Regions from separate parts of the Blautia sp. TM10-2 genome, predicted to be linked through region 2. Evidence: a T-box and tRNA genes for the amino acid it is inferred to sense, from the RefSeq annotation. Region 2 holds a T-box; the other holds one or more tRNA genes.
The links. A T-box is a leader RNA that pairs with one kind of tRNA and senses whether it is charged. The one in region 2 lies ahead of DXD92_RS09910 (proline--tRNA ligase), so its partner is inferred to be a tRNA-Pro.
Positions count from the first base shown of each region.

Region 1: it encodes a tRNA-Pro, which carries the amino acid that the T-box ahead of DXD92_RS09910 (proline--tRNA ligase) is inferred to sense. The anticodon was not compared.

Region 1 covers NZ_QUJZ01000001.1:52,221-59,790, reverse strand. Annotated here, with positions in the region: gene DXD92_RS00420 (aldo/keto reductase) at 1-579, shown strand, start outside; gene DXD92_RS00415 (AEC family transporter) at 576-1,520, shown strand; gene DXD92_RS00410 (glycoside hydrolase family 2 protein) at 1,628-3,430, shown strand; gene ilvN (acetolactate synthase small subunit) at 3,552-4,058, shown strand; gene ilvC (ketol-acid reductoisomerase) at 4,217-5,236, shown strand; gene DXD92_RS00395 (sporulation initiation factor Spo0A C-terminal domain-containing protein) at 5,394-5,750, opposite strand; tRNA gene DXD92_RS00390 (tRNA-Pro) at 6,016-6,089, shown strand; gene DXD92_RS00385 (LacI family DNA-binding transcriptional regulator) at 6,185-7,213, shown strand; gene DXD92_RS00380 (extracellular solute-binding protein) at 7,514-7,570, shown strand, end outside.
Region 2 covers NZ_QUJZ01000008.1:150,267-157,836, reverse strand. Annotated here, with positions in the region: gene DXD92_RS09915 (NUDIX hydrolase) at 1-183, opposite strand, end outside; gene DXD92_RS09910 (proline--tRNA ligase) at 258-1,961, opposite strand; T-box leader at 2,142-2,444, opposite strand; gene DXD92_RS09905 (hypothetical protein) at 2,524-2,796, opposite strand; gene DXD92_RS09900 (alpha/beta hydrolase) at 2,817-3,647, opposite strand; gene DXD92_RS09895 (Cof-type HAD-IIB family hydrolase) at 3,979-4,794, shown strand; gene DXD92_RS09890 (YeiH family protein) at 4,850-5,890, opposite strand; gene DXD92_RS09885 (MATE family efflux transporter) at 5,957-7,306, opposite strand; gene DXD92_RS09880 (hypothetical protein) at 7,423-7,570, opposite strand, start outside.

The sequences.
Region 1 (7,570 bases), on a different contig from region 2:
ATCGAGTCCGGTCTTTACGAGACGCTGCAGTTCCCGTTCTGCTATCTGGCAACGGACCGTGAGAAAGCACTGGTACAGGGATGCAAAGAGAAAAATATCGGCTTTATCGCAATGAAAGCGCTCTCGGGCGGGCTGATCACAAACTCCGCGGCTGCATATGCTTTTGAAGATCAGTACGACAACGTGCTTCCGATCTGGGGCGTCCAGAGAGAAAAAGAGCTGGACGAGTTTTTAAGCTACATTGCCTGTCCGCCTGCCATGACGGATGAAATCAAGACGATCATCGAGAAAGACCAGAAAGAGCTCTCCGGCAACTTCTGCCGCGGCTGCGGTTACTGTATGCCATGTCCGGCAGGCATTGAGATTAACACCTGCGCGCGCATGAGCCTGCTTCTGCGCCGTTCCCCGTCCGCCAACCAGCTCACCGAGCGCGGCCAGGCGATGATGAAGAAAATCGAAGGTTGTCTCCACTGCGGCGCCTGCATGAAGAAATGTCCCTACGGTCTGAATACGCCGAAGCTTCTCGAAGAGAACTACGAAGATTATAAAAATGTACTGGCAGGAAAAACACTGGTATGAGTAATCTGATCTTCAGCCTGAACGCGACGATGCCGATCTTCCTGACAATGATTTTGGGACTTTTCTTTCGAAAGGTTGGTATTCTGGACGAATCGTTCACAGGCAAAATGAACAAATTTGTGTTTAAAATCGCACTCCCGGTGCTGCTGTTCCAGGACCTGTCGGATTCTGATTTCTCCGCTGTGTGGGATATCAAATTCGTTCTGTTCTGCTTCTTTGCAACACTGCTCTCAATTCTTGCGGTATGGGGACTTTCCCATCTCTTAAAAGAGAGAAGTGCAAGAGGCGAATTTATCCAGGCGGCGTACCGGAGCAGTGCGGCGATCCTTGGTATTGCCTTTATCCAGAATATCTACGGAAATTCCGGCATGGCGCCGCTGATGATCATCAGCAGTGTGCCGCTGTATAATATCATGGCGGTTGTCGTTCTTGCGGTATTCGGTCCGGAACGGGAGGAGATCACGGCAGATTTTGTGAAAAAGACGGCGAAAAATATCGTGACAAACCCGATTATCCTCGGGATCGTTGCAGGACTTCTCTGGTCGGTGCTTCGCATTCCAAAGCCGGTGATTCTGCAGAAAACGGTGCAGAATATTGCGGTACTTGCAACGCCGCTCGGCCTGATTGCGATGGGTGCGTCGTTTGAGGCAAAGAGCGCGGCAAAGAATATCCGGCCGTCGATTGCTGCAGCTGCGATTAAGCTGGTCGGTCTTGCAGCTGTCTTTCTGCCGATCGCCGTGATACTTGGCTTCCGTCAGGAAAAATTGGTGGCAATCCTTGTGATGCTGGGTTCCGCAACGACGGTGAGCAGTTTTATCATGGCGAAAAATATGGGTCATGAGGGAAGTCTGACGGCAAACACCGTTATGCTCACAACGTGCGGCAGTGCCTTTACGCTGACGTTCTGGCTGTATCTGATGAAAACGCTGGCGTTTATCTAACCGGATTGCGAATATCCGCTTTGATTTTCAGTACACCAAAAGCGTGTCCGGGATTTTGTCCGGGCACGCTTTTATCAATCATAAAAATCAGAAAAAGAGGGAAAAGAATGGACTTCAAAAATGCGGTCAAAGCATTACAGATTGGAAAAAAGGAAGGAAAAAAATTCCGCCTTTCTACGGAATTTGGGAAAAATCCGGAAGAAGAGCTCCCGTTTCCGGAATATCCGCGTCCGCAGATGCGCCGGGAAAACTGGACAAATCTGAACGGATGGTGGGAGTATGCGTTCACGGAAACGCAGAAAATGCCAAAACAGCGGGACGGAAAAATTCTCGTTCCGTTTTCCCCGGAGTGCGATGCGTCCGGCGTGAAGCGGCAGCTGCTTCCAAAAGAATATCTGTGGTACTTCCGCACGATTCAGCTTCCCAAAATTCCTGCCGGAAAACGGCTGCTGCTGCAGTTCGGCGCCGTGGATCAGGATGCGGTAATTTACTGCAACGGAAAGCGTGCCGGAGGCCATCTCGGCGGGTATCTTTCTTTTTCAGTGGATCTTACGCCGTATCTCAAAACGGGAGAGAACGAGCTTGCCGTCAAGGTGCGCGATGAGACGGACACGGACTGGAAGGGCCGCGGAAAGCAGAGCCTTACCCCGGGCGGCATGTTTTACACCGCGCAGAGCGGCATCTGGCAGAGCGTCTGGATGGAATGGGTGCCGGAGACGTATCTGGAACGCATCGTGATCACGCCGGAATATGATACGGCGAGCGTAAAAGTACGGGTTTTCCTCAACGGACCGGATGCGGGACTGACGAAAAAAATTACGGTGCGGGAGAGCGAAGCGCCGGATGCGAAGGTGATCTGCGTCCGGGAGACGAGAGAAAACGAGGCGGAGCTGATTCTCGGTAATTTTGCAGGCTGGAGCCCGGAACATCCGCATCTCTATGGGGTTTCCATTGAAGCGGGAGAAGACCGCATCGAGAGTTATTTCGGCATGCGCAAATTCGGCATTGGAAAAGATGAGAAAGGAATCACGCGTCTTCTCTTAAACGGAAAGCCGTATTTCCAGAACGGTGTCCTCGACCAGGGTTATTGGCCGGAAAGCTTCTACACGCCGCCGTCCGATGAGGCGATGGTTTATGACATTAAGACGGCCAAACGCCTCGGTTTCAATATGATCCGGAAACACCTGAAAGTTGAGTGCGCAAGATGGTATTCCCACTGCGACCATATCGGTATGCTGGTGTGGCAGGATATGATCAACGGCGGCGGCCGGTCGATTCAGACGTTCCTTTTGTACCTTCCGACCGTACTGCCGTTTGTGACAACGGAATTCAGGGATAACTGTTATCCGCTCTTTTCGCGGACCTCAAAAACGGGAAGAGAGTGGTGGAAGCGGGAGTGCCGCGAGACGGTTCATCAGCTTTACAATGCACCGTGCGTGTCGCTCTGGGTTCTGTTCAACGAGGGATGGGGACAGTTTGATGCCAGGGAGATGACAGAAATGGTGCGCGCTCTCGATCCGACGCGGCAGATCGACCACGCGAGCGGCTGGTACGATCAGGGAGCGGGGGACATCAAGAGCCTTCACAATTACTTTCGTCCGTTAAAAGTAAAACCGGAGGAGCGCGCGTTTGCTTTTTCTGAATACGGCGGCTATACGTATCCGGTACAGGAGCATCTCTACTCCGAAAAATCGTTCGGCTACCGCACGTACCAGAACCAGACACAGTACCAGAAAGCGATGAATGCACTGGCAGAAAAGATAAGAGAACTCACAGAACAGGGACTTGCCGCAGCAGTCTACACACAGCTTACCGATGTCGAGGAGGAGTCGAACGGCATCCTTACGTATGACCGGAAGGTATGCAAATGGGAACCACAGGAGGCAAAAGATTTTTGCTCAAAAGAATAATTTGGTAAAATTTTTGTTGACAAAGTGAGGATAAGTTGCTAATATATTGGATAAGGCGTTGGAAGTTGTAAGAAATTGCTGAAAATCCGCGGCGCCTGCGGATGGAGGAAAGTTGGTGTTTATGGAACAGAAAAGAACATTATCCCTGCTGGTGGATAATACGCCGGGACTTTTAAGCAGAGTAGCTGGTCTTTTCAGCCGACGCGGATACAATATCGAGACGATCACCGCCGGTGTGACAGCAGACCCGCGATACACAAGAATGACTGTTGTTCTGTACTGCAGTGATGAAATGATTCTGGAGCAGATCAAAAAACAGCTGGCAAAACTTGTCGATGTGCGGGATATCAAAGAGCTGAAGCCGGACGAGAGTGTCAGACGAGAGCTGATGCTGGTCAAAATCCGTGTGAATGAAAATGAACGCCGCAATGTCATCGCCATCTCCGATGTCTTCCGTGGAAGAATCGTGGATGTGGGACAGGAAAGCCTGATTGTAGAGCTGACCGGAAACCAGTCAAAGCTCGAAGGGTTCCTGAATCTGGTACAGGGATACGAAATCCTGGAACTGGCCAGAACAGGAGTGACAGGACTCTCCAGAGGAGCCCACGATGTGCGTTACCTCGATTAACGCAGATCACATTACATACGTTTGCTAGAGGAATGAAATTTTTGTATAGAAAAGTTCATTTCCCTGACAAACAGCAAAAGGCAGAAATGCTTTTCGCTGTATAAATTGACCGACCTGCCGCCGGTCAAGACATTCTATATATTATGGAGGAAAATAAAATGGCAGCAAGACTTTTTTATCAGGAAGATTGTAATCTCTCTTTACTGGAAGGCAAAAAAATCGCAATTATCGGCTACGGAAGCCAGGGACATGCTCATGCACTGAACCTGAAAGATTCCGGCTGTGATGTTATTATTGGACTTTATGAAGGCAGCAAATCCTGGGCAAAAGCAGAGGCACAGGGATTCAAAGTATACACCGCTGCTGAGGCTGCAAAACAGGCTGATATCATCATGATCCTGATCAACGATGAGAAACAGGCTGCAATGTACAAAAAAGATATCGAGCCAAACCTGGAAGAGGGCAACATGCTGATGTTCGCTCATGGTTTCGCTATCCACTTCGGACAGATCGTACCTCCGAAGAACGTAGATGTAGCTATGATCGCTCCGAAAGCACCTGGCCACACAGTAAGAAGCGAGTATCAGGCTGGCAAAGGAACTCCTTGCCTGGTTGCTGTTGAGCAGGATTACACCGGAAAAGCTCTGGACAGAGCACTGGCTTACGGCCTTGGAATCGGCGGAGCAAGAGCTGGTCTTCTGGAGACAACCTTCAGAACTGAGACCGAAACAGACCTGTTCGGTGAGCAGGCAGTTCTCTGCGGCGGTGTATGCGCCCTGATGCAGGCTGGATTTGAGACTCTGTGCGAGGCTGGATACGACCCAAGAAACGCATACTTCGAGTGCATCCATGAGATGAAACTGATCGTAGACCTGATCTATCAGTCGGGATTCTCCGGAATGAGATACTCCATCTCCAACACAGCCGAGTACGGCGATTACATCACCGGACCGAAGATCATCACAGAAGAAACCAAGAAGACCATGAAGAAGATCCTTTCCGATATCCAGGATGGTACTTTCGCAAAAGACTTCCTTCTGGATATGTCCCCAGCAGGCGGACAGGCTCACTTCCGTGCAATGAGAAGAAAAGCTGCAGAGCATCCGTCAGAGAAAGTCGGAGAAGAAGTCAGAAAACTGTACAGCTGGAGCAACGAGGACAAACTGATCAACAACTAATCGGTTTGCTGTCAAATGATCCATATCGGGAGGCTGCCTTTGCGGGCAGTCTCCTTTTTTCGTTCTATCGTTTTATCATAGAAAAAACACTTCCGCGCCATGCATATCCCCCAATATGATAGGGCGCGGAAGTGTTATCTTTTCTGTATTCGTTTTTTTATGCCTCCTGACGACAGGCAGGAAAAGCACGGTAGTATTTGATATAAGAACTTAAAATATCAAAAAATTCGGAATTGGTCGGTTTTGTCAGAACCGGATGCACAGAAAGCGAAAAGAGCAGATCACGGTTTCCGCGGGTCCAGCAGACGGAAATAGCGGTGCGGATGTCTCGTTCGACGCAGGAGGACGATACCTGAAACGTTTGCGCGATCTTTGGGTACAGCGTTTTGCTGACCCGAAGGAGATAATCTTCGTCTTCCATGCATAAAGCGATACCATAGGCGAGATAGCGAAATCCGCGGTATTTTGCACCAATTCCTAAAGAGTGTAGTAGAAAGTAAATTTCAGTTTCCATTACGATGTCTCCTTTTATTCAGTTTTTACATAGTCTTTGCAGACGGGCATGCCAGAGGTGAAAGTTTGTATGGCATACGATTTTCCCCTTTCACTTATGATACGTGGAAAACGTCGAAAAATTACATATTCAGAAAGAAAAAGTGACAATATAGTAAAATAAAAGAGAATATGACACGAAATAAAGAAATGAATGTAATGAAACGGGAGAGGGAAAAATAACATTGATTTTTCAGAAGTTCGCTGGTATAATGAAAACATGATTACGGGGTATGGCGTAGCTTGGTAGCGCGCACGGCTGGGGGCCGTGAGGTCGCAGGTTCAAATCCTGTTGCCCCGATCGGTAAGAGTGTCGTTTTACGGCACTTTTTTTCTTACGGACAAAGACGTGTGCGGAAGAAAAATGAATTGCGCAGAAAAAACAGGGAGGAAGTTATGGGGAAAGTAACGATACAGAGTATGGCAAAGGAGCTGGGACTGTCCCGGAATACGGTTGCCATGGCATTAAAGGATGATCCGAAGGTAGCTCCGGTGACGCGGGAGAGAGTTCTTCGGATGGCGAAAAGAAATGGCTATCTGGGCGAAAATGTATATGTGGAAGAAGTTCGGGCACCGCAGGAGAAGCATTACAATATTATGGTTCTGCGTACGCGGGATGCCGCTGTTTATTGGGACCGTGTCGTGAGCGGCATCTCCGAGGAGGCGAGCCTCAATAACTGTCAGACGCGCGTTGCGGTCGTGACGGAGCGGGAGGAGGAGAACGGCATTCTGCCGCTCGGCCTGAATGAAAATATCGATGCGATCTTCTGCATTAAAATGCTGCCGCCGGAATATATGCAGAAACTGGTAAATCTGGGTTACCGCATCTTTCAGCTCGACCATTACTGCGGCATCGAACAGCGGCCGATGGGCGATATCGTGCGTGTGGACGGTGTGCAGCCGGTGAGTCTTCTGACGTCCCATCTGATCGGGCAGGGCATGACGCGGATCGGTTTCCTAAGTGAGCACAGCAGCACGTATGAGTCGATGCATGACCGGTATGTCGGTTTCCTTGCAGCGATGGAACAGGCGGGCATTCCGCTCGATGAGGAGCTTGTGCGCCCCAATATGGAGAGCGATCATTTTTATTACCCGGAAAATTTTGACAAGATTGTGGCGAGCTACGATACACTGCCGGAAGCGATTGTCTGCGGCAACGATATGATCGCCAAAAGATTGACAGAATCCTTCCGGAAAATCGGCGTGCGCGTGCCGGAGGATGTGGCACTGACCGGATTTGATGATGATGAGGACCGGATGCTGTATCCGTTCTTCTCAACCGTTCATGTCGATACGAAGTGGCTTGGCCGCCGTATGGTGCATGAATTTTTATGGCGGGAGGAGCACCCGGAAGCGCCGAAAGAACGGATTCTCGTTTCGGGGGAGGTTGTGGTGCGCCGTTCCTCGTGCAAGCGCCAGGGATAGAAAGAAATAGAAAAAACAGGAAAAAGTGAACAAAGAAAGAAAGCCAGGGACGCCCCGGCGGACGAGAAGAAAAACCGTCTGCCGGGGCGTTTCCGGCTCCCTTTTTGCGATGATTCAAATTCGTGCATAAATGCCATGTAGAAAAACACTAATTAATAATGCAAAATGGTGCATTTAAGGAAAGCTAAACTGAACAAAAATGACAAAAACGCAAGAATAAAAACCTCGTTAATATCACACATTAAAAAATAATAGTGCAAAATAATGCATTATATCGCCGGAAGGAAGGGAGAGAGCGAAATGCAGGAATGGACGGAGGACCGCTGCAACCTGGATATCGATATCATCGCACTGCCG
Region 2 (7,570 bases):
CCACCAGCCCGGTGCCCAGGCTTTCGTCATGACACGTTTTGTGATAAGGAAGGTTCCGTCCGGTCTTGCGATTACGCCGAGCACCGTCAGGTGAAACTCGTCCGGCTTCATATGCCAGTCATTCCGCTTCATCGTGCGGCCGGTCGGCTGTTTGTTTTCATCATAGATATCCCAGAGTTCCATATCGTGTTTTCTCCTGTCGAACTTCTTCCGAACCCCATCGCGATTTTTCTTCCCTTTCGCATGGTTCTGAATCATTACAGATACTGTTTAATCTCTTCCATCACATTTTCCAGCGGAATCTGTGTTTTCAGAGTCTTATCGCGGGATGCAACCTCGACAACGCCCTGTTTCATATTTTTCGGGCTTACGATGATGCGAAGCGGAATGCCGAGCAGGTCGGCATCGGCAAACATTACGCCGGCTCTGACGCTTCTGTCGTCGTAGATCACTTCGATGCCTGCGTTCTGCAGATCCTCGTACAGCTTGTCCGCGTATGCTCTTACTTCCTCGTCATCGACGCGGACCGCACAGAGGTGTACCTGCCACGGAGCGATAGCTTTCGGCCAGATCGGGCCGTACTCATCGTGATGTGCCTCGCAGACCGATGCTGCCAGACGGCCGACACCGATACCGTAGCATCCCATGATCGGGGTCTTGCTCTCGCCGTTTGCATCGACATAGGTCATATTCATGGATTTTGTATATTTGGTTCCAAGCTGGAAGATATTTCCGACCTCGATACCCCTGGAAATCTTCACGGTCTTTTTGCCGCATTTCGGGCAGATGCCGCCCTCCTGGATTTTTGCAAAATCGTGATACTCGGCATTCGGAACGTCGCGCTCCATGTCGAGTCCTTTGTAATGATGCTCTGCCTCGTTGGCTCCGCAGGAAAGGTTGTTTCTTCCCTCGAGGGATTTATCATAGAGAACAACGGCATCTCCGTTCACCTTCAGGTTCACAGGTCCGATATAGCCTGCGTTCAGTCCGCATTCTTCGGTGATCACGGCTGCGTGAACCTGCTCGCCGAGGAAGTTGACCAGCTTCGTCTCGTTGACTTCGAGATCACCGCGGATGAAAAGGACAACGTATTTATCATCAACATTCTGCTGATAAACAACGGCTTTGCAGGAGTTCTTTGTCTCGTCTCCGAAGAAATTGCAGACGTCTTCAATGGTGTGGACGTTCGGTGTATAAACCTTTTCGAGTGCAGCGGATTCTGCGTCTCTTGCGATATCGGAAATGTTCTCAGCTGCCTCCATGTTGGCTCTGTAATCGCAGGAATCACACAGAACGATGGAATCCTCTCCGACCGGAGTCAGAAGCATGAACTCATGGGAGATGTTTCCGCCCATCATACCGGAATCGGATTTGACAGATACCACCTCCGGCACGCCGACACGCTCGAAGATGCGCTCGTATGCTGCGTGGCATTTCTCGTAATACTGCTCCAGATCTTCCTGGCTGGTATGGAAGGAGTAAGCATCCTTCATCGTAAACTCACGCACACGGATCAGTCCGGCTCTCGGACGGGCCTCATCACGGAATTTTGTCTGGATCTGATAGATCATAAACGGATATTTGGTGTAGCTCTGTGCATACTCGCGTACAAGGTGTACGGCTGCCTCCTCGTGGGTCATGCCGAGTACCATTTTGGCATTGTTGCGGTCGGTGAAACGCAGCAGTTCATCGCCGATGCTATCGTAACGGCCGGACTCATCCCACAGAGAAGCCGGCATGACAACCGGGAACTGCACTTCCTGGCCGTCGATTTTGTCCATCTCCTCGCGCAGGATCTGCTCGATTTTGCGCACAATGCGGCGCAGCGGCAGATAGGAAGAATAGATTCCGTTTGCCATATATTTGATGTATCCGCCTTTTACCATAATAGCATGGCTGTCGATGACACAGTCAGCAGGTCTTTCTTTGAAGCGCTCTCCTACTAATTTTTCAAGTTTCATTTTCTGATTTCCTCCTTATTCTTTGGGTTTTCAACATCTGAAGTCTTCCAGACGCGAGAACATTCCAGCCTGTCCGATTTTAAGCTTTTAGTCAACATTTTACGCATCTAACTCATCACTGAAGTAACGAGTTAGATGCTTCGTTTTCAAACAGAAAAAAGCCCTAAACCGCAAGCTGCAGTTTAGGGCGAATTTTTTTATCCGCGGTACCACCTAAATTCAGGAAAACTCCTGCACTCTGACACAAAGCATTTGTACCCCACGATTTTTGTATTTTGTAATACGCGTGATCTCTGCTCTCTGTACCTTCTCTGTAACGGGAGATCCCGGTGCAGCCTACGAAATAAATTTTCCCTGATGGATTTTCTTCTCTTCGGTGCACAGCTCCAAGACCGGTTCACGATAGATTCTGCAAAAAGCTTTCACCTGCCGCTTTCTCTCTGAATGCGCTCTGTCGCTACTGTTTCTTTTCGTCGCTTTTTCACTGCACTGATTGTAGCAGAAACCGGAAAAGAATGCAAGCCCGTTCCTTCCGCTTTTTCTGCATAAACGCCCGCACAGGTTACAGACCTTCCCGGTACATTCTGCTGATTGCCGCCTGGGCTTCCTCAGACTGTTTTTTCTCAATCCATGCTTTGCGGTCACTCAAAATAGCCAGCATCTCATCGACAACGTCCTCGGCGCGCGGGCTTGTGACGCGGTAGAGATAGCCGAGCATCCGCGTGGCGGTAAAGTCCGTGTTCATCTGGCGGTATGCAATTTCCCGGCAGAAGTCGTCCGGGTAACCGTTGTGTTTTAACGCACGGTACAATTCGTCATTTCTCGTTTCTGGCATTGCCTGTCTCCCTTTTTCCTTTAAACATTTACGTTTCCGCTGTTCAGGCCTTCCGTCTTTTCCTCAAGTGGCAGCCAGTCCAGTGCCTTTTTGATCCACTCATCCCAGAAATCCCATTCATGGCCACCCTTACTCTCATAGTAGACAATGTCCATGCCGCTCTCTTCCATCCGTTTATGGTAGAGACGGTTTACTTCCAGAAGTCCGTCCTCTGTTCCGCACGCCTGGAATACGGTCGGCACATTGACAGACGGATCTTTTTTCCGTGCTTCCTTTAACTGCTCGATAAGAACAGCCGGGTTTTTGTCACTCTTTGCTGCTTCGACCAGATTTCCGAAATAACCTTCTTCATGTGCAAAGCTGTCCGCTCTGCTCTCTTCCGGATTTTCCAGCACATGAAGTGCACCGGACAGGCAGATCACAGCCCCGAAGGTATCGTGATATTTCAGGCCATTTCTGAGTGCTCCAAAACCACCCATGGAAAGGCCTCCGATAAAGGTGTCTTCTCTTTTTCTGGACAGCGGAAACATTTTTCTTGTAATCTCAACCAGTTCTTCTCCGATAAACTGTCCGTGCATGGCACCGATGGACGGCTGATCCACATAAAACGCATTCTCGCCGGCCGGCATGACAACGGCAAGGTTTTTCTCCTCTGCCCATCTTTGGATTCTGGTTCCATGAACCCAGTCTGTCTCATTCCCAAAAATGCCATGCAGCAAATACAGCGTTTTAAACGGTTTTTCCTCGCGCTCCGGCTGCCCAAAGGTAAATTTGTCGACCGGCAGAATAACCTGCAGCGGTACGGTGCGCATTAAAGTTTTTGACATGAAGCTTACCTGAATAAATGCCATAATAAAAATCCCCCTGTGGATATATATTTTTCTTTATTTTACGCCTTATTTCCGCGTTTCGTCAACGTGGAGTTTTGCGTTCCTCCGGTTCCGGCTTGCACCCCGAAGCAATTCACGATATAATCATGTTTATAGCAATCCCAGAAAATAATGCAAAAAATTCAGCACTGCAGAACGTGAATTACTGCGTCACGGATTTTCGTCGTACCCCGGTACGCCTTCAAATCCGTTCCTTGTAATTCGCGCCCTGCAGCACTGCCTTTTTTGCGTTATTTTCTGGTCTTGCTATAGTTTGAATTTTTTCTGTGACAAGATAAGGAGATTTTCTATTATGATAAAGTTGATTGCAACCGATGTCGATGGAACGCTCGTCAAAGACGGCACACTTCTGATCGACCCGGAATATATGACTGTTGTTTCCAGGCTTGTCGACCAGGGCATCCATTTTGTTGTCTGTTCCGGCCGCCAGTTTTCCAGTGAACAGAAGCTTTTCGCTCCGATCAAGGACCGCCTGCTCTACATCTCCGATGGCGGAACTGTCGTGCGCACACCGGAAAAGATTCTGAAAACATATCCGATGGAAACGGCACTCTGGAAATCCATGTGCCGCATGGTACACGACGAACTTCCGTCCTGCGACTGCTTTGCCGCCACCCCGGACTACTGCCTCGCCGAAGATGCCGGAAGCCGCATGTTTCACTGGCTCCGCGACTCCTACGGCTTCGATGTCCGCGAAGTACCGGATCTATCGAAGGTAGAAAACGAGGACATTATCAAATTCACAATCTACCATCCAACCTCCTGTGAAGAGCTTTGCTCCCCAAATTTCATCCCGGCGTGGAATCATCAGGCAAAACTCGCTGTCGCCGGTAAGGAATGGTTGGACTGCAACGCCCGCGGCGTCAGCAAATGGACCGGTCTCTCATTTCTGATGAACTACTTTGGCCTTACCCCAGACGAAGTCTGCTGCTTCGGCGACAACCTGAACGACATCGAGATGCTTCAGAACGCTGGCGAAAGCTACGCCGTCTCCAACGCCCGAGCGGAAGTCATCGCCTCAGCAAAACACACCTGCCCGCCGTACTGGGAGAACGGGGTGCTGCAGGTTTTGAAAACGTTTTTGAAGGAAACGACAAACCCGTTTTGATTTAAAAAATCCAGGCATCCTATACGGATGCCTGGATTTTTAATTCTCTGTTTCTTTACAGTACCCCATGCGGCGCAATGCCGATCGCAAATTCGACTGCAATCGCTACCAGGACTACCAGCAGCGAAATGATGAATCCGTGCAGCATCGGCTTTGCGCCGGAGCGGCAGAGGGATTTGAAATCGGTGTTCAGGCCGATGGCCGCAAGGGCGGCCACCATCAGAAATTTGCTGATGGTTTTTAATGCGGCTGCTGTGCCTGCCGGGATAAGACCTAAGGAGGTCAGTGCTGACATGGCGAGAAAGCCTAAGATAAACCATGGAAAAATGGATTTGATGCTTACCTTTACGGCGGTTCCTTCTGCTGCCTGTGCTTTTCGCTTCAGATGTACGTTGATTGCGGCGAATGCCAGGACAGCCGGGATAATGGCGAGGGTTCGCGTCAGTTTTACCATGGTGGCGAAATCACCGGCAACCTCGCTGAATGCGTAACCGGTGGCAACGACGCTTGAGGTATCGTTGACCGCAGTTCCGGCCCAGAGGCCAAACGCGGCATCCGAAAGGCCCATCCAGTGACCGAGGATCGGGAATACGACAATCATGACCGTATCAAATAAAAACGTTGCGGAGAGGCCATAGGCAATGTCCATATCGGTTGCCTCGATGACCGGCGCGATTGCCGCGATCGCGGAACCGCCGCAGATACCCGTGCCGGCGTTGATGAGGCTGCTCGTCTTCCAGTTCAGTCCCATTGCTTTTCCGATCAGTGCGCCAAGGCCGAAGCACGTTGCCAGGGTAAATACCATAACCGTCAGGGAAAATCTTCCGACCGTCAGCACCGTGCGGATATTCAGGCTCGCACCGAGCAGAATAATCGCAAATTTCAGGATCTTCTTCGATGTAAATTTAATTCCCGGCGCCGTCACGCTGTTCGGCTTGTAAAAGGCGTTCACAATCATACCGATAAACATGGCGATGACCGACGCTCCGATAAAGTGCAGGCCGGCGCTCTCCTCCAGGCTTTCCAGGAATTTCGCCGCAACGGCAATCACCAGCGCAATCGCCGCTCCGGGAATCAGTTTCTTTGCGTTTTTCATAATAATAACTTCCTCCAGATGTATCGTTTTTTCTTTCTCTCTCCCCAAAACATTCCGTATTTTTCATCACGTCTGATGCTGCCACTTCCCGCTTCGATAGCGAAGGACAAAGAAAATGGCACGAACAACCCAGTCCATCGTCATGGCGACCCAGACACCGAAGACGCCGAATCCCATACGCACACCGAGCACATAGCTCATGCCGATTCTGCAGATCCACATGGAAAGAATCGAGAGAATCATGCAAAATGCCACATCATTGGACGCGCGGAGTACATTCGGCAGATTGAAGGCAATTGGCCAGATTATCATACAGCAGATGCCGTGGTAAACGATGATATCTTCCGTCATGGCTGTTGCCTCCGCAGACAGACTGTAAACGTGAAGCACCGCCGGAAGTGCCGCGATGACACCGAGACAGCAGACGATCATCATGCCATAAATGATGATGTGCAGCTTTTTCGCATAGTATTTTACCTGCTCATAGTCTCCCGCTCCCGCGCACTGTGCGCTTACGGTCAGCACTGCATTTCCGATCGCCATACCGGGCAGTGTCTGGAAGACAGCAATCGTGTTGGACACGGCATTTGCCGCGATCGACGCTGTTCCGAACTGTGTGATCATACTTAAGACCATAATTTTGCCGAGCTGGAACATACTGTTCTCGAGGCCGTTCGGAATGCCGATGCCAAGGATTTTTTTCAGCATATGGAAATCCGGTTTTAATTTCACCGGATAAGAGCACCGCACTGGATACCGCTTATTATGTACGAGAACAAATGCTGCCGCAGCCGCGTACATACGTGAAAGCAGCGTCGGAATCGCAACGCCGTCCACGCCGAATTTCAGCGCATAGACCAGAAGCGCATTTCCCGAAATATTGATCAGGTTCATGACGATGGATATTTTCATCGGCGTTTTCGAATCACCCTGCGCACGGAAAATGGCCGCACAGCCGTTGTAAACCGCCAGAAACGGAATGGAGGCCGCTACGATCATCAGATAAATATTGCAGTTTCTTTCTACCTCTGCCGTAATGTTTCCAAACACAACATGTAGAATAAACGGCTTTAAAAGATAGACCGCCGCCATGATCACAACTGACAGCGCCGTTGTCACCAGCAGAAGCTGGTCAGCTGCCTCACATGCTTTATGCGGCCGCTTCTTTCCGATATACTGGCCGCACACGACGGCTCCGCCGGTTGCAATCGCGGTGAACATGTTGATCAGCAGAATAAAGATCGTATCAATCAGCGACACACTCGACACCGCCGCCTCGCCGACACTGGATACCATAATTGAATCCGCCATGCCGACTGCGATGGCAAGAAGCTGTTCAATCAGAAGCGGCACAATCAGCTGTTTCAGATCCGCATTGGAGAACAGGTCACCATCCCGTTCCTTCAGATAATTCATCTTTTGTTTCCTCCATTTTCATACCTTCTCCGTTGATGAGTTTTTACGCATGTGTATTACACTTATGCTGTTTTTATCTTACCTGCATTTTTACGTAAAAGCAAGAAGAACCGGCATTATCTCTTTACCGGTTCTCCATTGATTGTCTGTACCAGGACTTTGTCAAATCTTGCGTATTTTTTTACTTCTTTCATCAGCGTATCGAGGTCTTTCACAATCTGCTCGCGCTTTCCTGTCGGTCCTATGAAATATTCTCTGCCGCCC